DNA from 3 places in the Parasphingomonas frigoris genome. Region 2 is predicted to be linked to each of the others. Evidence: predicted binding sites of a transcription regulator. Region 2 holds the regulator's gene; each other region holds the start of a gene.
The links. Region 2 encodes LexA, which represses DNA repair genes until DNA is damaged. Its sites were predicted from a motif close to GTTCCNCNCTTGTTCT; they were not measured.

Region 1 (7,454 bases), on a different contig from region 2:
AGATCGCCACCACGAAGCCCGCGCCCGCGCTCAACCGTACCTCGCGCACCGGCACGACATGTCCCGTCGGCGCGCCGAGCTTGGCCGGATCGGTCGAGAAGCTGTACTGCGTCTTCGCCATGCACACCGGCAGATGCCCGAACCCCGCCGCCTCGAACCGCGCGAGCTGCGCCAGCACCGACGGCTCGGCGACGGCTTCCTCGGCGCGGTAGATCCGCGTCGCGACGGTGTTGATCTTGTCGAACAGCGAGAGGTCATCGGGATAGAGCGGCGCGAATTGTGACGGCGCGTCGGCCAGCGCGGCAACCTTGTCGGCCAGCGCGATCGCCCCCGCGCCACCCTCGGCCCAATGCGAGCACAGCACCGCCTCGCACCCCTGCGCGGCGGCGATCTCGTGGATTACCGCGACTTCCTCGGGCGTATCGCCATCGAAGCGGTTGATCGCCACCACCACCGGTACGCCGAAAGCCCGCACATTCTCGACATGCCGTGCGAGATTGACGCCACCGCGTCGCACTGCCTCGGCATCGCGCGCGCCGAGATCGGGCTTGGCAACACCCCCGTTCATCTTGAGCGCCCGTACGGTCGCCACGATCACCGCCGCCGCGGGCTTCAACCCGGCCTGGCGGCACTTGATGTCGAAGAACTTCTCCGCGCCCAGATCCGCGCCGAACCCGGCCTCGGTTACGACATAGTCGGCCAGCCCCAGCGCCGCGCGGGTCGCGATCACCGAATTGCAGCCATGCGCGATGTTGGCGAACGGCCCGCCATGGACGAACGCCGGCGTGCCTTCCAAGGTCTGGACGAGGTTGGGCTTGATCGCCTGGGCGAGCAGCACCGCCATGGCGCCATCGGCCTTGAGATCGCGGGCGGTCACCGCCTGCTTGCCCCGCGTATAAGCGACGACGATCCGCCCGAGCCGCGCCTCGAGATCATGCAAATCGGTCGCGAGGCACAGGATCGCCATCACCTCGGAAGCGACGGTGATGTCGAAGCCGCTTTCGCGCGGATAGCCATTGGCCGGGCCGCCGAGCGACTGGGCGATGTCGCGGAGCGCGCGATCGTTCATGTCGAGCACGCGCCGCCAGACGATCCGCCGCACGTCGATGTCGAGTGCATTGCCCCAATGGACATGGTTGTCGATCATCGCCGCGAGCAGATTGTGCGCCGAGGTGATCGCGTGAAAGTCGCCAGTAAAGTGGAGGTTGATGTCCTCCATCGGCACGACCTGCGCATAGCCGCCACCGGTCGCGCCGCCCTTGGTGCCGAAGCACGGCCCGAGCGAAGGCTCGCGCAGCGCGAGCATCGTCCTGCGTCCGGTCCGGTTGAGCGCGTCAGCGAGCCCGACCGACGTCGTCGACTTGCCTTCGCCCGCCGGCGTCGGGTTGATCGCGGTGACGAGGATCAGCTTGCCCTGTGTGGTGGCCGGGAGGGCGGCAAGGTCGATCTTCGCCTTGTGGTGGCCATAGGGCTCGACCGCTTTCGGCGGAATGCCGGCCGCCGCCGCAATGGCGCCGATGGGTTGCAGGGTTGCGGCGCGCGAGATGGCAATGTCGGTGAGCATACCTTGCCCTACCAAATCCCAAGCAAAAGGGCAGGTAGAGAATGATGACGCAGGATTGTGTCGGGGCATTACCGCTCGGTCCGTCGCGCGAGCATTTACCATCCGTCACGCGCGGGCTACTGGTTCGCTCAATGTTCCAGCGAGACCCAAGATGACCGGATTGACGATTGCCCTGCTTGCGATGGCCGCCTTGCTGATCGGGCTGGCGCTGGGCTGGGTGCTTGCCGGGCGCCCGCTCGCCGCCGTCCGCGCCGACGCCGCGGCGCGCGAGGCCGATTTCAAGCGCGCGATCGTCGATCTCGCCAGCGCCGAGGAGCGCGCCCGCGCCGCCGACCAGCTGCGCGCCGAGCTCACCGCGATCCGCAACGAGCGCGATATCGCCCGGCTCGAGAATACCGCGCTTAAAACGCATAGCTCTGCCTTCGAGAGCCGCCTCGCCGAGATGCGCGACGCCGACGAAGCGCGGCTCAAGATGGTACGTGAGACGCACGAGACGCGGATCGCCGAGCTGCTCCACGCCAAGGAGCTGCTCGCGACGCAGTTCGCCGAAGTCTCGAACAAATTGCTCACGGATGCGCAGGATATCTTCCTCAAGCGCGCCGACGAGCGCTTCCGCCAGTCCGAGGAAACGGCGGGCGCCAACCTCAAGTCGATGCTCCAGCCGGTCAGCGACCGCCTGCTGCGCTACGAGGAGGCTGTGACCAAGGTCGAGCTCGATCGCGTCAGCGCGTTCGATCAGCTCAAGGGCCAGATCGAGGGCCTGCGCGTCGGCCAGGAGAAGGTGTCGAGCGAGGCCGCCAAGCTCGTCAATTCGCTGCGCAACGCACCGAAGTCGCGCGGCCGCTGGGGCGAGCAGCAGCTGAAGAATGTGCTCGAAACCTGTGGCTTGTCCGAACATACCGACTTCCAGACTGAAGTCTCGGTCGCGAGCGGCGACGCCGACGAGCGCGCCGGCGGGCGGCTGCGCCCCGACGCGATCGTCAAGGTGCCCGGCGGGCGTGCGCTGGTGATCGACGCCAAGGTGTCGCTCAATGCCTATCAGGACGCATTCGGCGCGGTCGACGAGGAGGAGCGCGCGAAGGGCCTCGCTTTGCACGCTGCGGCGATGCGCGCACACGTCAACGGGCTCGGCAACAAGGCCTATTGGAGCCAGTTCGCCGACGCGCCCGATTACGTCATCATGTTCGTCCCTGGCGAACATTTCCTCTCGGCCGCGCTCGAGCAGGACCCGACCTTGTGGGACTTCGCCTTCGAGAAGCGCGTTCTGCTCGCGACGCCGACCAACCTCATCGCGATCGCGCGGACCGTCGCGGCGGTATGGCGTCAGGAGCGGCTAGCGAAGGAAGCCGCCGAGATCGGCCGGCTCGGCAAGGAAATGCACGACCGCCTCGCCAAGGTGGCCGACGATCTGCGCAAGGTCGGGGCAGGGCTCAACAGCGCGGTCAACAATTTCAACAGCTTCTCCAACTCGTTCAACGGACGCCTGATGGTCACCGGCCGCAAGTTCCGCGACCTCAACATCGAGACCGGCGCGCGCGAGCTGGAGGATGTGTCGCCGGTCGAAGTGCTCGCACGCTATGACGACACGCCGAAATTGCTGCCGCAATCCGAAGAAAGCGTGGCAGACTAATCGTCTAGCGCGAATCGGCTCGGGGGATGGGACATGCGGCGGGACGTTTGGATAGCTGTCGCGATGGCCCTTGCGGCGAGCCCGGCAACCGCCGCGTCCGATGATTCCGCCACGGCACAACGGACCGGTCTCGACGCGGCATCGGCAGCCCTGCTGAAAGGCCAGGCACAGGTCGCGCTCGATACGATCGGCCCGGTGATTGCGGCATTCGAACAGGCGCAGGCCAGCGAAAAGCGCCGCCGCTTCTGCGGCATGACGACCGTCCAGACGCTCGCCTACATGGGGATGGCGGCGAGCGCGAAGCAGGATGCCGTCGCGCTCGGTCCCGACTATTGCGACGCCTTGTTCGTCAAGGGCTATGCACTGGTCGATCTCGGTCGCTTGCCCGAAGCGCGGGCCACCTACGAACGCCTCGTCGAGCTCGCCCCGATGCATGCGCATTTCCTCACCGAGCTCGGCCAATCCTACCGCCCCGAGCGCAATTGGGCCAAGATGCTCGAGCTGTGCGAGCGCGCGTCGGGCTATGCAGATCTTTCCGCGCCCGAGCGGGTGAAGCGTGAGCAAGGGCTGGCGTGGCGCTGCATGGGCTATGCGCTGAGCGAACAGCGCAAGTTCGATGAGGCCGAGGCGCTGTATCGCAAATGCCTCGAGCTCGATCCGAACGACGCCAAGGCCAAGAACGAGTTGCGCTACATCGCCGACCAGCGCCGCACCCCGAGCTAAAGGTCTCCGTTTGCCGGCGTCCAACCCGAGATTGCCTGAAATCCTCTTCCCGTGAAACTGATGTTATCGAAACCCGGAAGCTCGATCGGCGTCAGCCTTAGGTCGAACGCTGCCCCAGCACTTCATACGCCATCACTGCGGTCGCCACCGCGGCGTTGAGGCTGTCGGCCTTGCCGAGCATCGGGATCTTGACCAGCAGGTCGCACTGCGCGGCATAGGCGTCGGGCATGCCCTGCGCTTCGTTGCCGGTCAGCAGGAAAGTCGGCGCTGCATAGCGCGCCGAGCGGTAATCGACCGTGGTGTCGAGGCTCAGGCCGACGAGCTGCCCCGGCCCGCTGCGCAGCCACGGCAAGAATTCATCCCATTCGCACTGCACCACCGGCACGGTGAACAGCGCGCCCATGCTCGCGCGCACCGCCTCGACCGAGAAGGGATCGACGCATTCGCCGATCAGGATCAGCCCGCCCGCACCGACCGCGTCGCCAGTGCGCAGGATCGTGCCGAGATTGCCGGGATCGCGCAGCCGCTCGGCGACCAGCCAGGTGTGTGCGCTGCTCCGGTCGAGAGAGTCGAGCGTCGCGGTGAACTCCGCGAACACGCCGACCACCGCTTGCGGATTGTCCTTGCCCGAGAGCTTGGAGAGAATGTCGGGAACGGTCTCGATCGCCTCGCCGCCACTCGCCTCGACCGCGACGACCAGCGCCTGGACCAGCGGATGCGCGGCGCTGTCGCGCGCGAAGAACAGGAATTGCGGGATCCGCCCGGCCTCGCGTGCCTCGGTCAGGATGCGCAGCCCCTCGGCGAGGAACAGCCCTTCGTCGCGGCGATGACGCTTCTCGCGCAGTGAGCGGACGCGCTTGATCAGCGGGTTGGAATAAGCGGTGATTTCGCGGGGCATCTAATTCCCCTCCCACTTGTGGGAGGGGCTAGGGGAGGGGCTGTCATCGCGCATCGCCGCCACATGCCCTCCCCCAACCCCTCCCGCAAGCGGAAGGGGGGAAGAAGGCGTATCAATCCTCGCCGAACTTCGCCTCGACCAGGTCGCACAGCGCACCAACCGCGACCTCGGCATGGTCGCCCTCGGCCGAGATGATGATCGTGTCGCCCTTCGCCGCGCCGAGCATCATCAGCCCCATGATCGAGGTGCCCGTCACCGATCCGGCGCCGTCCTTCTCGACGAGCAACTCGCACGGCTGAGCCGCCGCCAGCGTGACGAACTTGGCAGACGCACGCGCATGCAGCCCGCGCTTGTTGGTGATCAGCACCGACCGCGTCACAGCCATCAGGCGGCCGCCTCGCCCAGCACTTCGGACGCAACCGAGATATATTTGCGCCCGGCCTCACGCGCCGCGGCGACCGCCTCGACGATCTTCAATTTCTTGCGCGCCGATTCGAGCCGGATCAGCATCGGCAGATTGATCCCGGCGATCACCTCGATCCGCCCACGCTCCATCAGCGAGATGGCGAGGTTCGACGGCGTGCCGCCGAACAGGTCGGTCAGCAGGATGACGCCACGCCCGGTGTCGACGCGCGCGATCGCCTCGGCTATGTCGTTGCGGCGCGCCTCCATGTCGTCTTCGGGACCGATATTGACGGTCGCCACGCCTTCCTGCTTGCCGACGACATGCTCCATCGCAGTGACGAATTCGTCGGCCAGCCGGCCGTGGGTTACGAGAACCAGTCCGATCATCGTTCCACCAAACTCATGCAACAGGCGCCCCATCAGCCATCGTTTCGTCCGGCGTCTCGTCGCGCATGCCCTCCAGCGAGTCCTGGGGAGCGGCGGCGAGATCGCGGTGCGCGACCGTGGGCGAAAATCCTTCGGCGCGCAACCGCGCCGCAACCCGCTCGGTCACATGCACCGAGCGATGTCTCCCTCCAGTACAGCCAAATGCCACCGTGACATAGGATTTCCCCTCGGCGCGGTAGCGTGGCAGCAGCAGCAAGAGCAGCGATTCGATCTGCGCCAGCGCGGCGTCATAGGCCGGATCCTCGGCGATATAGGCCGAGACGTCGGCGTCGAGCCCGGTCCCGGGCCGCAATTCGGGCACCCAGTGCGGATTGCGCAGGAAGCGCATGTCGAACACCAGGTCGGCATTGCGCGGCAGCCCGCGCGCAAAGCCGAACGACGTCACCGACAGCGTCGGCTCGCCCAACCGCTCGCCGAGCTGTTCGCCCGAGAAGGTCGTCCGCACCTGCTGCGCCAGCTCGTTCGCGGTGAGGGTAGTGGTGTCGATCAGCCGATTCGCCCAACCGCGCAAGGGTGCCAGCATTTCGCGTTCGCGCGCGATGCCGTCCGACGCGGGCCGGTCGAGCGCGAGCGGATGGCGGCGGCGCGTCTCGGAATAGCGCCGTTCGAGCTCGCCACCGGCGCAATCGAGGAACAAGGTGCCGATGTCGTAGCCGTGCGCCTCGCGCAATTGCTTGATCCGCGACACGATCCGGTCGGGGTCGAAATCGCGGGTCCGCGCGCCGATGCCGAGCGCGAGCGGCTGCCCCGACCGCTCGACTCCTTCGGGCAGCGGCGCGCTCAATAGCCGGTCGAGCAGCAGCAGCGGGAGATTGTCGACCACCTCCCATCCGAGATCCTCGAGCGTGCGCAGCACGGTCGACTTTCCCGCACCCGACATGCCGGTAACGAGCAGGATATCTTTGGGATCGTGCTTCATCGCGCCTCTCTAGCGTGCGCGAGCGCCAATTCCACCGCGATCGGCGTCGATGCGGCGAATGCATCGAGGGCAACGACCGGAAGAGCGATCCCCGCGATCGCCATGGTCCTATCCTCGGGCGGCATCCGTTCGATCACGCCGTCGAGCCGGATTACGAGCGCGACAGGCATAGCTTCTTTATAGACCATTTCGACGATGCCGAGGCCACGCACCTCGATCTTCCCGGCGATCGTGGCCGGCGGCGCGGCGTAGAGGGTTCCGTCGCGCTCGGTCAGGTCGGTGATGTCGTCGCTCACCAGCACCGCCCCCCGGTCGATCAGGCGCAGCGCGAGGTCCGATTTGCCGCTGCCCGACGCCCCGATCAGCAGCACCGCGACGTCGCCGATCGCGACGGTCGTGGCGTGCAGCCGGGTGCTGCTCACGATCGGACCCCGGTCGGCAGCCGCACGACGAAGCGCGCACCACGCGCTCCGTCGTCGCGCGCGGTGGCGACGATCGCGCCCTGATGCGCCTCGACGATCGTCCGGGCGATCGCGAGGCCGAGGCCAGAATGCTTGCCGAACGCCTCGCCCTCGGGGCGCAGCGACTGGAAACGCTGGAACACCTGTTCGCGCGCGTCCTCGGGCACCCCCGGCCCAAGATCCTCGACCGCGATCGTCACGACCTCCTGCTCGCGCGAGCCGGAAATCCCGATCAAGCCGTCGTCGGGCGAGAAAGAGACCGCATTCTCGATGACATTTTCGAACACGCGCTCGAGCCGCGCGCCCTCGCCGAGCACGACCAGCGGCTCCGCGCTCGGCTGGACGAAGCGCAAGCGGATGCCCCGTTCGATCCCGCGCGCCTCGCGGCTCGCGATCAGCGCGGTCAG
Region 2 (7,454 bases):
GCGCCGTTACGGACATTGAGCGTTGGGTTGAGCACGGTGCAGGTCACTGCGCCGTTGAGGAAGCACGCCGGGGTATAGACGCGCGTGTCGTTGATCTCGGTGTGCAGCACGCTGCCACCCAGACCCAGCGTGAAGTCGCGCACCGGGCGCCACGTCAGTTCGGCCTCGCCGCCCCACGCCTGCGCCTGGTTGGCGTTGAACAGCAGGCCGTTGTTGTTGGCGTCGTTGCCGTTCAGCTGGATGTTGTGGACCTTGTAGTAGAAGCCCGTCGCGTTGAAGCGCAGCGTGTTGCCGAACAGGTTCGACTTGAAGCCGGCTTCATACGACGTGATCGTCTCCGAGGTCGCCGTCACGAACGCCGAGCTGAACACCGCGTTGCGGCCCTGGATCGTCGGCCCGCGGAAGCCGTGCGAGACGCGCGCGAACACGTTGACGTTGGGGTCGACCGCATAGTTCAGGCTGCCCTCCCAGCTCGGCTGCGTGTCGGCGAGGCGAACATAGGTCGCCGCGGTCGCCGGGAATGTCGAGACACCGGCTGCGGTGCGCGGCGGGGTGACCAGGCGCGTGGTCTTCTCGTCATACGTCACGCGCACGCCGCCGGTCAGCGTCAGCTTGGGGAGCAGCTCGTAGCTCGCCTGGCCGAAGCCCGCATAAGAGGTGTTCTTGTTGCGCAGGACGACGAAGTTGTTCGGGTTGGGTGCCGTGCCGAACGAATTGTTGAGCAGGAACACGCCGCGCTGGGCGAACTCGGTGATGTCGCGCGATTCGAAGTAGATGCCGCCGATCTGCCACTTGAAGCGACCATTGCCGTTGCTGGCCAGCCGGACTTCCTCGCTCAGCTGGTCGAGGTCGCGGACGCGGCCCTGGCTCTGCGCGGTGTAGCGGATGCCGGCATAGTTGGCGCCGACGCCGCCGTCGGTGTCGCCGCGGCTGTAGCCTGCGGTCGTCTCATAGGCGGTGATCGAGGTCAGCGTGACGCCGCCGAAATCGTTCTTGGCGTTGAACGAGGTACCGTAGGTCTTGTACGCCTGCGGGTTGTTGTTGCCTTCGTCGAGGCCGACGCTGGCGCGCGGTGCGGCGCTGACGTCGTTGGTGCCGCGCGTGATCGCACCGCGATGGAAGATCGACGAGGTGCCGCTGTAATCGCGCGCATGCGCCGAGAGCAGGCCGGTGAAGCCGGTGTCGGGCGGAGTCAGCATCAGCTGAACGCGGATGTCCTTCTCCTCGAACCCGCCGAGCTTGTCCTTGCCGCCGACGGTGCCGTCGTCGCTGACGCCGTTGAAGGTGTTGTCGATCCAATTGTCGCGACGCTGATACAGGCCCGACACGCGGAAGCTCAGCACGTCCTTGACGATCGGGCCGCCGACGCCGGCATCGACGCTGACGGTGTTGTACGTGCCATAGGATGCAGTCGCGCGGCCGGTGAACTCGTTGGTCGGGCGATTGGTGTCGAACTTGATGATGCCGGCAGTGGTGTTGCGGCCGAACAGCGTGCCCTGCGGCCCGCGCAGCACTTCGATCTGGTTGACGTCATAGACCGGGTTCGACTTGAGCACGACATGCTCGAGCACGACGTCGTCCTGGATGATCGACACGGGCTGCGATGCGCCGAGGTAGAAATCGACGTTGCCGAGGCCGCGGATGTAGAAGCGCGGGAAGATCTTGCCGGTGGTCGTCTCGGCGTAGAGGCCGGGGACGCGGTTGGCGAGTTCGAGCAGCGTGTCGCTGCCGCCCGAGGTGTAGGTGCGCAGGTCGGCACCCGACAGCACGCCGACCGAAACCGGGACTTTCTGCAGGTTCTCGCTGCGGCGCTGCGCCGTCACCACGATGTCGCCGAGCGAGTCGCCCTCTGCCGGTGCTGCGACGCTCGTGGCAGCGGGCACGTCCTGCGCCTGCGCGACGCTGGCGCTCGCAACGGCGGCGAAGGCGGTTCCGACCAGCAAGGCGGATTTGACGACGAGCGACTTGGACATGCGATTCCCTTTGATGTTGGATGTTCTGCGGACATCGAAAAGCGAGCGCGCCGATCCGTTGCGGACCTTGCGCGCGATGGGGCGAGCGATCTTCAGCGTGGTAAAGTCTGCCCCCAGCCGCGCCGCTAGGCCGGAGGTATGACATTTTCATGACAGCGCGCCATCGCCAGCAACATTGTCTGCGACCTGTGGTTTTTTAGTCGCGGCGGGTCTTTCCGCACCGAAGCCCGGCTGCGTTCGCTTCGGCAGGCCGATTAGGCGGCGACGCTAGGCCGAGCGCCGCGGCCTTTGCCCGTTTGACAGTCAGGCGCAGTCGCCGCATCCGCCGCTGACGCCCGTGCAACGCTTTGCACGGTGCCGCATTAGGACGCTCATGCCCGATCCGATCCGCCCGCCGCTGCTCTCCGTTCCCGACGCCCAGGCGCGGCTGTTCGCGCTGGGATCCGCGCCTGCAACCGAAGATGCCCCGCTCGCCGCCGCGGCCGGGCGCTGGGCGGCGGCCGACATCGTAGCGCTACGGACCCAGCCCGCCACCGCCGTCTCGGCGATGGATGGCTATGCGGTCCGCTTCGATGATCTGCCAGGCCCGCTCGCGCTGATCGGCGAGAGCGCGGCGGGGCATGCTTTCAGCGGACATGTCGGTACCGGGGAGACGGTCCGAATCTTCACCGGCGCGGCGATGCCATCGGGCGCCGACAGCGTGCTGGTGCAGGAAGAGGCGGTGCGTGACGGTGCTGTCGTCCGGCTAACGGGGACGGGCCCGGTGCGCGGCGGCAACGTCCGCCGCCAGGGGCTCGATTTCAGCAGCGGCGATCTGCTGGTGGCGAAGGGCGAGCGGCTGACGGCCGCGCGGATCGCGCTGGCCGCGACCGCCGGGCACGGTGCCGTGAAGGTCGCTCGACGGCTGCGGGTCGCGATCGTGGCGAGCGGCGACGAGCTGGTCGCACCGGGCGCGGCGCTCACCGACGGCGGGTTGCCGGAATCGAATGGCGCGATGCTCGCGGCGCTTCTCGCCGACCTGCCCATCGCGCTGATCGAGCTCGGCATCCTGCCTGACCGGCTCGACGTGATCACGGATGCCTTCGCGCGTGTCGACGCCGATATACTGGTGACGACCGGCGGTGCTTCGGTCGGCGATCATGATCTGATCCGTCCGGCGCTCGCCGCCGCGGGCGGAAGTCTCGACTTCTGGCGAATCGCGCTGCGGCCCGGCAAGCCGATGCTCGCCGGTCGACTGCGCGACACGATCGTGCTGGGCCTCCCCGGCAATCCCGTCTCGGCGTTCGTTACCGCGATCCTGTTCCTGCGTCCGCTCATCGCCCATCTGAGTGGCGCGGCCGATCCCGCACCGCGCCGTTTCCTCGCGACGCTCGGCGAACCGCTCCCCGCCAACGACCATCGCCAGGACTATCTGCGGGCCGAAACCCGCGCCGGTCGCGTCCATTCGGCGGCGCGTCAGGATTCGTCGATGCTGGCCACATTGGCCCGCTCCGACTGCCTGATCGTCCGCGCGCCGCATGCTCCTGCGGCGCAAGCCGGCGACTCGGTGGAAATCCTCGCCCTCGGCTGAGCGGCGTGCTTGACGGGCGATTTTTCGTTCCGTATAGGTTCGTCGTCTGTTCCGACGAAAGGGCGCCGCGATGCTTACCCGCAAGCAGCATGAGCTGATCTGCTTCATCAACGACCGGCTCGACGAGACCGGGGTTTCGCCGTCCTTCGAGGAAATGAAGGAAGCGCTCGATCTCAAATCGAAGTCAGGGGTACACCGCCTGATTAGCGCGCTCGAGGAACGCCAGTTCATCCGCCGTCTGCCCAACCGCGCCCGCGCGCTCGAAGTGCTCAAGATGCCCGAGCGAGGCACCAAGCCTGCAGGCAAGGCGGCCGCACCGAGCCCGGTTGCAAGCAACGTTCGCCACGTTCCCGAACCCGCCAACGACGTGATCGAGATCCCGCTGCACGGCCGGATCGCCGCCGGCGTGCCGATCGAGGCATTCGAGGGCGCATCAATGCTCGCCGTCCCCGCCGCGCTGCTCGGCAGCGGCGAACATTATGCGCTCGAAGTGTCGGGCGATTCGATGGTCGAGGCCGGGATCCTCGATGGCGATTACGCGCTGATCAAACGCCAGGACATCGCGCGCGACGGCGAGATTGTCGTGGCGCTGATCGAGGAGAGCGAGGCCACGCTCAAATTCTTCCGCCGCGAAGGCGCGATGGTGCGGCTCGATCCGGCGAACCGCGCCTATGATCCGCAGCGCTATGCCCCCGCGCAAGTCCGGGTGCAGGGCAAGCTGGCCGGTATCCTGCGACGCTACGACTGAACCTCGCACAGCGGGACGCGAGACCGCGTTGGCCTAGGCCATCGTTGGTCGCGCGCATCCTGACCCGGTTCGTCTGCCGGCGCCTGCAGGTCGCGATCGCAGCCCATTCGTCAGTGCGCCTGCCGCGTATTCCCACGTCGTCTCCACCGTGGTGCTCGGCGGACCACCCCGGCATCAGTCGCCGCGATCCACGGATGGCGGTCGCCCGCGTGGCGCACGGTCCGCACCGAGCGCGACGGGAACGCAATAGCGATGCCGCCCGTGCGCGCCAACGTCGGCCGATCGAGCCTCAGCCAGTGCGGCGCGCACCGCCGCGGCAACCGCCGCTCGCTGATCACGATGTCGGCCTCCGCGCAGGCCGCGACGAGATCGGCGGTGGGAACGAGATAGCCGCTTCGCGTCGCAAGCACGCGCCACTGCCGCCCGCCAGCCATCCGCGTCATCAGGCACAGATCGCGGCTGCAGCGGGCGTCTCGCTGCTCGGACAGCAATACCGGCAAGTCCGTAATCCCGCCATTTTCCGCCATCGTGTCGGCGGTGTAGTCGCCGGTCCGGTCGCGCAGCAGCGCCAACCCGCCATCGGCGGTTCGGATTGCGACATGCCGTCCATCGCCGGTGACGAGAAGGTCGGGCGGCGGGGTCGCGAGCGCCCACGCGGCCCCGATCAGCAACGGTAGAGCCCCCAAGCGCCGCCATTGCGTGCGCCACAATGCGATCCACAACCCACCCGCGACCATCACGCCATAGGCCCCGGCCGGCATCGCGGGCAACGGCGCGACCGAGCCCGGGATCGCCGCGGTCGCATGCGCGATCCACAACAGCAGATCGAGCGAGCGCGCCGTCAGCCACCAGAAGGGCGCCCCCGCGCCGACCGCGTCGAAAAGCAGCGCCAGCGCCTCGAGCGGCATCGTCACGAAGGTCGTGAGCGGGATGGCCACTATATTGGCAATCGCGCCGTAAAGCCCGGCCTTGTGGAAATGGAACAGCGAGATCGGCACCAGCGCCAGTTCGACCACGATCCCCGTCAGCAGGAGCGAGGCGAACGCGCGGGCGCCCGCAGCGAGCCGGCTTTGCTCGCGCGGGCCGAACCAGTCGCGGACCCGCGGATGCTCATGCAACGCGACGATCGCGGCAACCGCGGCAAACGACAGCTGGAAGCTCGGCCCGCCCAGCGCCTCTGGAAAGAGCAGCAGGACGATCGTCGCCCCCGCCGCGACCAATCGCAGCGTCAGCGCCTCGCGCCCGAGCGCCAGCGCGACCAGCACCAGCAGCGCCGCGACGCACGAGCGGATCGTTGGCACGGCGGCCCCGGTCAGCAAGGTATAGCCGATCGCCGCCAGCGCCCCCGCCGCCGCCGCGATCAACGGCACGCGCATCCGCAGCGCCAGCCACGGGCTGAGCGCGAGGAGTCGACTGACCAGCAGCATGACCGCCCCGACCGCTGCAGTGATGTGCAACCCGCTGACCGACAGCAGATGCGCGAGCCCCGACCGCCGCATCGCATCGCTATCGGCAAGCGGAATGCTGCCCTGGTCGCCCGTCACCAACGCGGCGGCGATCCCGCCCGCGCCGCCGCCGCCGACGCTTGTCTGGATATGCTGCGACAGCCGCATCCGCAGTCCACCGCCGGTCGTGGCAGACCCAGCCACGATCGCGATTGGTCCGAAACCCCGCCCCGTCGCGCCGATCCCGTCGAACCAAGCGGTCCGCGCATAGTCGTAAGCTCCCGGCACCGCCGCCGTCGGCGGCGGCATCAATCGCGCGGAAAGCCGCAACGTCGCGCCGGAGGCGAGGCCCACGGGCACATCGAGCGTCGCCAGATTGACGCGGACGCGTGGCGGCAGCACCGGCAGCGCGCGCCTGCGTCCGTTCGGCGCAGCCTCCGCGACTACGCGCAGCGGCGCCAGTTGCACGCGCACCAGATCGCGCATCGACAATGGCTCGACGCGCTCGACGCGGGCAAGGAAGGTCACGATCGCCGGTTCGCGCAGCACCGGATGCGCGACGCGCTCGGCTCGCAGCCAGATCAGCCCGATCCCCAACGCCACCGCGACGCCACCGACCGCGACGACCCTCGCCGCGCGCCCACCGCGCCCGAGCGCAACCGCCAGCAGCGCGATCGCCAGCGCCCCGAGCGCCACGGCGGCCCATGCGGAGGAATCGGGCAGCAGGAACCACAAGGCGACGCCCGCCCCCAGCGCGACCGGCAGCCAGAGCACCAGTTGATCGCGCTCGGCGTCGAGCCATCTTTCGAATTGCCCCCCACTCTGCGCTGCCAGTCTCGCGCAGTCGCGTAACGCCCCCCGGATCGCGCCGATTTGAAGCGCGGGAAGGTGCGTGCTAGAGGCGCTCAAGGCTGATCCGGCCATCCAATCTCTAGTCTGGGAGCATGCGCGATTGAGCGCAATATCTGACCCCGCCGCGGCCCCCGCCGCCGGCGCATCCGACACCAAGGTCGTAACCCGGTTCGCGCCTTCGCCGACCGGGTTTCTGCACATCGGCGGTGCGCGCACCGCTTTGTTCAACTGGCTTTACGCCCGCCACCATGGCGGCCAATTCCTGCTGCGAATCGAGGATACCGATCGCGCGCGCTCGACCCAGCCGGCGATCGATGCGATTCTCACCTCGCTCAGTTGGCTCGGGCTCGATTGGGACGGCGACGCGGTTTTCCAATCCGCGCGGGCCGAGCGCCACGCCGCCGTCGCGCATCAGATGGTCGAGCATGGCCACGCCTATCGCTGCTATCTGACGCAGGACGAGCTCGCCGCAATGCGGGCCGCCGCGGACGCAGCGAAGAAGCCGCTGCGGGTGCGCAGCCCCTATCGCGACATCGATTCGTCGGACGAAAACCGCCCGTTCGTCGTCCGCCTCAAGGCACCGCTCGATGGCGCGACGACGATCGAGGATCGCGTCCAGGGTTCGGTGACGGTCCAGAATGCCGAGCTCGACGATCTCGTCCTGCTGCGCTCGGACGGAACGCCGACCTATATGCTCGCGGTGGTGGTCGACGATCACGACATGGGCGTCACCCATGTGATTCGTGGCGACGACCATCTCAACAACGCCTTTCGCCAGCTTCCGATCATCCGCGCGATGAACAGCATCGAGGGTGGCTGGCCCGACCCAGTCTATGCGCACATCCCGCTGATCCACGGATCGGACG
Region 3 (7,454 bases), on a different contig from region 2:
ACAGGTTGAGCGAGGTCGACTGGTCGATGAACGGCGTACGATCGGCCTGGAGCTCGATCAGCCAGCGCTGGTCGATCTCGAACGACGTCTTGTAGCAATCCTTCTCCTCGGTGCTGAGGAAGTCGAGATGCTGGACCGAGCCGCCCTGCTCGAGGATCGAGTTCCAGATCGCGTCCGAGTTCTTCGATTTGTCGATCAGCAGCTTCTCGAGATACGGATTCTTGATCGAGAAGGAGCCCGACAGCGTCTTGTGCGTGTAGATGTTCGCCGGGATCGGCTCGATGCACGCCGAGGTGCCGCCGCAGATGATCGAGATCGACGCGGTCGGCGCGATCGCCATCTTGCAGCTGAAGCGCTCCATCACGCCCATGTCGGCGGCGTCGGGGCACGGACCGCGCTCCATCGCGAGGTGCATCGAGGCTTCGTCGACCTGGCCCTTGATGTGCTTGAACATCCGCAGGTTCCAAGACTTGGCCATCGCGCCCTCGAAGGGCAGGCCGCGCGCCTGGAGGAAGCTGTGGAAGCCCATCACGCCGAGGCCGACCGAACGCTCGCGCATCGCCGAGTAAGCGGCGCGCTCCATGCCGGGTTCGGCGCGGTCGATGAAATCCTGCAGGACGTTGTCGAGGAAGCGCATGACGTCCTCGATGAAGCCCTTTTCGTCCTTCCACTGGTCCCACGTCTCGAGGTTCAAGGACGACAGGCAGCACACCGCGGTACGGTCGTTGCCGAGATGGTCCTTGCCGGTCGGCAGCGTGATCTCGCTGCACAGGTTCGAGGTCGAGACCTTGAGCCCCAAGTCGCGGTGATGCTTGGGCATGCCCTTGTTCACATGATCGGCGAAGACGATGTACGGCTCGCCGGTGGCGAGGCGCGTTTCGACGAGCTTCTGGAAGAGCGAGCGCGCATCGACGGTCGAGCGGGCCGAGCCGTCCTTCGGGCTGGTCAGCGTCCATTCCGAACCCGCGCGCACCGCTTCCATGAAGGCGTCGGTGATCAGCACGCCGTGGTGCAGATTGAGCGCCTTGCGGTTGAAGTCGCCGCTGGGCTTCCGGATTTCGAGGAATTCCTCGATCTCGGGGTGCGACACGTCGAGATAGACCGCCGCCGAACCGCGCCGCAGCGAGCCCTGCGAGATGGCGAGCGTCAGCGAATCCATCACGCGGACGAACGGGATGATGCCGCTTGTCTTGCCGTTGAGGCCGACCGGCTCGCCGATGCCGCGGACGTTGCCCCAATAGGTGCCGATCCCGCCGCCGCGCGACGCGAGCCAGACATTCTCGTTCCACGTGTCGACGATGCCGCCGAGGCTGTCGGGCACCGAGTTGAGGAAGCACGAGATCGGCAGGCCGCGGCCCGTGCCACCGTTCGAGAGAACGGGGGTCGCCGGCATGAACCACAGCTTCGAGATGTAGCCATAGAGGCGCTGCGCATGCGCTGCGTCATCGGCATAAGCCGACGCCACCCGCACGAAGAGATCCTGGAAGGTCTCGCCCGGGAGCAGATAGCGATCCTTGAGCGTGTCCTTGCCGAAATCGGTCAGCAGCGCGTCGCGCGAATGGTCGACCTCGACAGGATAGAGCTGCGCGTGGATTTCCTTCGAATCGCCCCGCGCGGCGAGCTTGCGATCGGCCGTGCCCTTCCCATCGGTCGGTGCCGCCACGCCTGCGTCGAGCGCCTCGATTGCATCGGTAGCCATAGTCGTACTCACTTCCCCGGTATCCCGAAAATCCATGTTCCGCGTCCCTGTAAACTCATCCACTGTTCCGTCGCAGGGACCGCCTGCGTTCCCGATCCGTTCGAATCGGAGAGCGAGCTCCCAGCGTAGCATTTCGAAGGCGACCGGCGAGAACAAAAACGGACCACTGCGCGTATCAAACGCAGGATGGATCGTTACCGCAAGATAGGGATGCGGTGGATGTTCTACTAGCGCTTGGGTTCGCCCCCGAACTCTACCCCTACAGATTGTGCCGGTTCGTCCAAGGACACAATAGCGTAAATGACGCTTTAGGGACTCGGTTCGTCGCTAATTTGAATCCGTTCGTGGCCTGGCCGAAGCGGACCTATCGCGCGACGCGCGGTCAAAGCTGGCCTCGCTCAAACGCAAGGGACCGAACCGGGAACATGACGATTTTTTCACGCGTCGGCGGAACGCGCCATCGGCAGGGCGACGATCGCTTCGAGTCCGCCCGCGGCGGCGGTCGCGAGCTCGAGCGTGCCGCCATAGAGCGTCGCCAGCTCCTGCGCGATCGACAGGCCGAAGCCGTGGCCGTCGCCGCGTTCGTCGAGTCGCTGCCCGGCGGCGAGGGCCGCAGCGCGGGCGTCGGGCGCGATCCCGGCGCCGTCGTCGGCGATGGCGAGGCGGACGAAGCGCGCGTCGGGGGCGGGGGCGGCGGAGACGGTGATTCGCGCAGTCGCCCAGCGCCAGGCATTGTCGAGCAGATTGCCGATCAATTCTTCGAGATCCTGCCGATCAACCGCGACCCGCAGCGCCGGATCGATCGCGACGGTCGCCGTCACGCCGCGTTCGGCATGGATCCGCGCGAGTGCGTTGACGAGATCGGCGACGACCGGCGCGAGCGGCGTGGCGAGCCGCAGCGCGCCACCCGGCGTCGCGGCGCGCGCGCGGCCGAGATGGTGGCGCACCGCCTGGTCGATCCGTGCGACCTGCGCGCGCAGCGACCCGTCGGGGTCATGTTCGGGAAGCGCGAGCGCCAGCGTCGCGAGCGGGGTCTTGAGGCCGTGCGCGAGGTTGGCGACATGGCCGCGCGCATTGGCGAGCGCGGCGGCATTTTCGGCGAGCAGCGCGTTGATCTCGTGCGCGAGCGGGGCGAGCTCGGTCGGCTGATCCTCGGGCAGCGTCGCCGCCGTGCCCGCGCGGATCGCGGCGAGGCTCGCGCGCATCGTCGTGAGCGGGCGCAGGCCGATCCGCAGTTGCACGAGCGTGGCGACGGCGAGGGCGAGCCCGAGCAGCAGCAGCGAGCCGAGCAACGGCGCCATCGCCGCGCGCAGCGGCCGATCGACGATCGCGCGCGGCGCCGAGGCGGTGATGCGGACCGGCCCGCGCGGGGTGGCGAGCGTCAGGCTGCGCGCGTGGCGCATCCCGTCGCGCCCGCGCCAGTCGAGCGCCTGCGCGCGGTTGCCCCGGCGGTCGGCGTGATGCTTGGGGTCGCGCGGCGGCTGCGCGCCCGCTGGATCGGGGGGCGGGGCCGGCGGTGCGCGCATCGCATCGAGATCGGGTGCTGCGGGCGAGGCGATCGTCCGGCCCGGCGCATCGATCCGCCAGCCCCATCCACCGGCCGGATCGTCATAGGGCGCGGCGAGGATCAGGCGGCTGCGATCGACCGTCCCATCGGACTGCACCGCCTGCGCGAGCACCGCGATCTGCGCGTCGAGCTGGTCGTCGAGCCCGCGCGTCACGAAGCGATCGAGCACCGCGCCGATCGTCACCGCGGCAAAGGCGAGCGCGACGAGCGTGGCGACGAGCGCGGTGGCGAGCAGGCGGCCGTAGAGCGAGCGGGGGAGGAGGGTCATGGGGTTCGAGCCCGCTTACTGACTGCAAGCCCCTCCCCTTTAGGAGTGCCGGGTAAACTGCGCCCCGCGCGGTTTAGGTCAGGCTGGGAGCCTGACCGACCCGGCACTGGGTTGGGGTGGGGAAGTAACGAGCGACACGCTCGGTGAGACACGGCCCCACCCCCATCCCCTTCCCTGAAGCGGAGGGGCGCATTTAGGCTGGCAAGCGCTCCGCTGAGGAAAAGCACGCAGCTCACCCTTCCACCACGCGATAGCCGCGCCCGCGGACCGTCTCGATCCGCTCCGCGCCGATCTTCTTGCGCAGCCGCCCGACGATCACTTCGAGCGAGTTCGAATCGGGATCGGCATCGCCTTCATAGACATGATCGAGCAGGTCGAGCCGGTCGACCACCACGCCACGGCGCAGCATCAGCGTCGACAGCACGCGCCATTCTAGCGCGGTAAGCCGCAGCGGCAGGCCGTCGAGTTCGACCTGCCCGGTCTGCGCATCGAAGGCGACCGGACCGGCGACGATCCGCGCGGCGGCATGCCCTGCGGCACGGCGGACCAGCGCGCGCAGCCGCATGACGAGCTCCTCGACGCGAAACGGCTTGGTCAGATAATCGTCGGCGCCGGCGCGAAACCCCGCGACCTTTTCCGACCAGCCGTCGCGCGCGGTGAGGATCAGCACCGGCAGCACGCGCCCGGCGGCGCGCCATTCCTCGAGCACGCTGATCCCCGATTTGAGCGGCAGGCCGAGATCGAGCACGGCGACGTCATAGCTGCCGGTGTCGCCGAGATGCGCGCCATCCTCGCCATTGGCGGCGACGTCGACCGCGAAATGCTCGGCGCGCAGCGCCTTGGCGATGCCCTCGGCGAGCGCGACGTCGTCTTCGACCAGCAGGATGCGCATGTTCTTTCCGTCCTTCGGAGCGGGGCTAGGGCAGCAGGCTAAACCGAGAATGAACCGACAAGTTCAGCGCAGTGCCGGGCTGCCTGGCTAGAAAGGGGCATCACTTCACAAGGAGAAAGACGATGACCGACCAGATCGAAGGCCCGCAGGGCAGCTATGACACGATGGACGAACCCCGCGCCTCCCGCAAGCTGCCGGTGCGCACCGCGCTCGTCGCCGCCGCGTTGCTCGCGGTCGGCGTCGGCGGCGGCGCGACGATCGCGCAGATGACCGGCCCCTCGATCGAGATGGCGCCGATTAAGCCGGTCGCGATCCGCGCGCTGGCCGACGACGGCGGCGTGATCAGCGTGCGCGGCACGGTCGCCGAGCTTTACGGCCCGATGGCGGTCGTCACCGACGGCAGCGGGCGCGCGCTGGTCGATTTCGGCCGACAAGGCGACGGCACCGGGCTGATCCGCGCCGGGCAGGCGGTGACCGTGCAGGGGCAGTATCGTCACGGCATGATCCGCGCCTCGTTCCTGGTCGGCGCCGATGGCAAGGTGGTGGCGCTGCATCCGATGGGCCCGCCGCGCGGCGGTCCGGGTGGACCGGGCGGACCCGACGGACGGCCTGGCCCGCATGGCGGCGGACCGCGCGGACCCGGCGCTGGGCCGGACCGTGGACCCGATGGTGGTCCGGACGGTGGTCCGGACGGTGGTCCGGACGCCGGCAACGCGCCGCCGCCGCCGCCGCCGCCGCCGCCAGCCTCTGCGAACGCGGCGGCCCCCGTCGCCCCGCCGGCAACCGGCAACAGCGCGGGCTGACCACCGCAAGTCGCGCTCGCGCCACGGTGCGCCATGGCCGCAACGGGCGTCCTCCGCAACGGAGGGCGCCCAACGCGTTTGCGCTCAGCCCGCCTTGCGCAGGGGAAGCGACGCCGTCTCCACGGATGGCGCGAGCCGTTCGAGGTTGAAGGCTTCGGCGAATTGCAATCCGGCCTTGCCGCCGGCGGCCCAGCGCAGGGTCGCTGGAAACATCTGATCGTCGAGCAGCTCGATGAGGACCTCGATCTCGCCACAGCTGTCTTCGACGTCGATCCCCTCGATCATCGCGCCGCCGGCCGAGATGTTGCGGATCCGCACCTCGCCGCTGATGGCGCCCGCCTGGATCTGCGCGCGGCGCAGGATCGTCGTACGCGGCGGACGGCTGATGTTGTAGCCGGTGGCGATCGCCTTGCCGCCGCTCGCGGCGAGTTGAGCGTGCACTTCCGCGACGCGCGCCGGCTTGCCATAGACATAGCCCTGGATGTGGCTGCAGCCGAGATCGCGGATCAGCGCTACCTCGTCATGCGTCTCGACCCCCTCGGCGGTGGTTTCCATGCCGAGCGTGTCGGCGAGCGTGACGATCGCACGGATGATCGCGGCGTTGCGGCTGCCCGCAATCGCCGCGCCGCGCACGAAGCTCTGGTCGATCTTGATCTTGTCGAACGGCGCTTTCTTCAAATAGCCGAGCGACGAATAGCCCGTCCCGAAATCATCGAGCGCGAGGCGCACGCCGCAGCGCTTGAGCGTCCTGAACATCTGCTCGGTCTTGGCGGTCTCGTCGACGAACACGCCTTCGGTGATCTCGAGCTCGAGCCGGTCCGGCGCGATCCCCGATTTGGCCAGCGCGGCAGTGACCAGGCTGGGCAGCACGGGATTGGCGAACTGGATCGGCGACACGTTGACCGCGACTCGCACGTCGTGCGGCCAGCTCGCCGCGTCGATGCAGGCGGTGCGCAACACCCATTCGCCGATCGACTCGATCAGCCCGCAATCCTCGGCGACGGGGATGAACTCGGCGGGGCTGACCAGCCCACGCTCCGGATGCTGCCAGCGCAGCAGCGCCTCGTAGCCGACGATCCGTTCGGTGCGCGTGCTGACCACCGGCTGATAGGCGACGGAAAATTGGTTGCCGGCAAGCGCGCCGCGCAGATCGTCCTCGAGCTGCTTGCGGCTCTGCGCGCCGACGAGCAGCTCGCCGCGGAAGAAGCGGTGGATGCCGCGCCCGTCGCCTTTGGCGGCATACAGCGCGAGATCGGCGTTGCGCACCAACGTCTCGGCGTCATGCCCGTCCTCCGGCGCGATCGCGATACCGATCGAACAGCCGATGCTGATCGCCGATCCGTCGATCGAATAGGGCTGCGACAGGTCGAAGATCACGCGCTGCGCAAGGTCGGCGAGCCGCGTCCGGTCGGTCTGGTTGGGCAGGATCACCTGAAACTCGTCGCCCCCCAGCCGACCGACCAGCCCGGCATCGCCGATCGCGCGCAGCAGCCGTTGCGCGACCTGCTTGAGCAGCGCGTCGCCCATCTGATGGCCGAGCGTGTCGTTGACCGTCTTGAAGCGATCGAGGTCGAGCAGGAACAACGCGCTGGCGCGGTGCGCGTGGCTGCTCGGGCTGAGCGTCTGTTCGAGCGACAGCCGCAGCCGCTGGCGGTTGGCCAGGCCGGTCAAGCCGTCGAACAGCGCGAGGCGCGTGATCTCGGCATCGGCGCGGCGGGTCTCGGTCAGGTCGCTGCCGCTGCCGACGAAGCCGGTGAACGCGCCGGTCGAATCGGTCACCGGGCGCCCCGAAATCGACCACCAGCGCTCGAGCTTGGCGCGGCTGGCGGGGCGGACCGTATAATTGGAGAATGCGGTGCGTGCCGCGAGGTGGAAGCCGAGCGTGCGCTCGCTCTCGGACGAGACGCTGTCCATCCGGAACAGCGCGCGCAGCGGCTGGCCGAGCGCGGGCGTCTCGGGCGCATCGAGCTCGTCGGCGACCTTGGCGGACAGATAGCTGACGTGTCCCTCGGCATCGGTGCGCCAGAACCAGCCGTTCGAATGCGCCTCATATTCGTCGACCAGCAGGCGGGCGAGCCGGTCGCTCGATTCGCTGACGGCGCCCGCGACGGGCGCGCGACGCGGGCGGGACAGCAGATAGCCGCCAGCGAAGCCGGCCAGCCCCAGCAGGGCGGCCAGGATCAGCAGCGGAAGGAAAGCGACGATCATAGGTGTGGGTTTACGCG

Region 1: U1872_RS03300 (DNA recombination protein RmuC) is a predicted target of LexA. The motif match lies at 1,687-1,702, and genes of this name have one in related genera.
Region 3: U1872_RS14470 (ribonucleoside-diphosphate reductase subunit alpha) is a predicted target of LexA. The motif match lies at 1,849-1,864, and genes of this name have one in related genera.

The regions. Positions count from the first base shown of each region.
Region 1 covers NZ_JAXOJQ010000001.1:703,582-711,035, reverse strand. Annotated here, with positions in the region: gene U1872_RS03305 (formate--tetrahydrofolate ligase) at 1-1,564, opposite strand, end outside; gene U1872_RS03300 (DNA recombination protein RmuC) at 1,716-3,194, shown strand; gene U1872_RS03295 (tetratricopeptide repeat protein) at 3,258-3,917, shown strand; gene U1872_RS03290 (TrmH family RNA methyltransferase) at 4,015-4,815, opposite strand; gene U1872_RS03285 (HPr family phosphocarrier protein) at 4,928-5,200, opposite strand; gene U1872_RS03280 (PTS sugar transporter subunit IIA) at 5,200-5,607, opposite strand; gene rapZ (RNase adapter RapZ) at 5,621-6,586, opposite strand; gene U1872_RS03270 (HPr kinase/phosphorylase) at 6,583-7,008, opposite strand; gene U1872_RS03265 (sensor histidine kinase) at 7,005-7,454, opposite strand, start outside.
Region 2 covers NZ_JAXOJQ010000002.1:116,496-123,949, forward strand. Annotated here, with positions in the region: gene U1872_RS05800 (TonB-dependent receptor) at 1-1,973, opposite strand, end outside; gene U1872_RS05805 (molybdopterin molybdotransferase MoeA) at 2,347-3,543, shown strand; gene lexA (transcriptional repressor LexA) at 3,614-4,291, shown strand; gene U1872_RS05815 (ComEC/Rec2 family competence protein) at 4,402-6,660, opposite strand; gene gltX (glutamate--tRNA ligase) at 6,689-7,454, shown strand, end outside.
Region 3 covers NZ_JAXOJQ010000003.1:862,635-870,088, forward strand. Annotated here, with positions in the region: gene U1872_RS14470 (ribonucleoside-diphosphate reductase subunit alpha) at 1-1,735, opposite strand, end outside; gene U1872_RS14475 (sensor histidine kinase) at 2,137-3,534, opposite strand; gene U1872_RS14480 (response regulator) at 3,767-4,426, opposite strand; gene U1872_RS14485 (hypothetical protein) at 4,549-5,229, shown strand; gene U1872_RS14490 (putative bifunctional diguanylate cyclase/phosphodiesterase) at 5,314-7,437, opposite strand.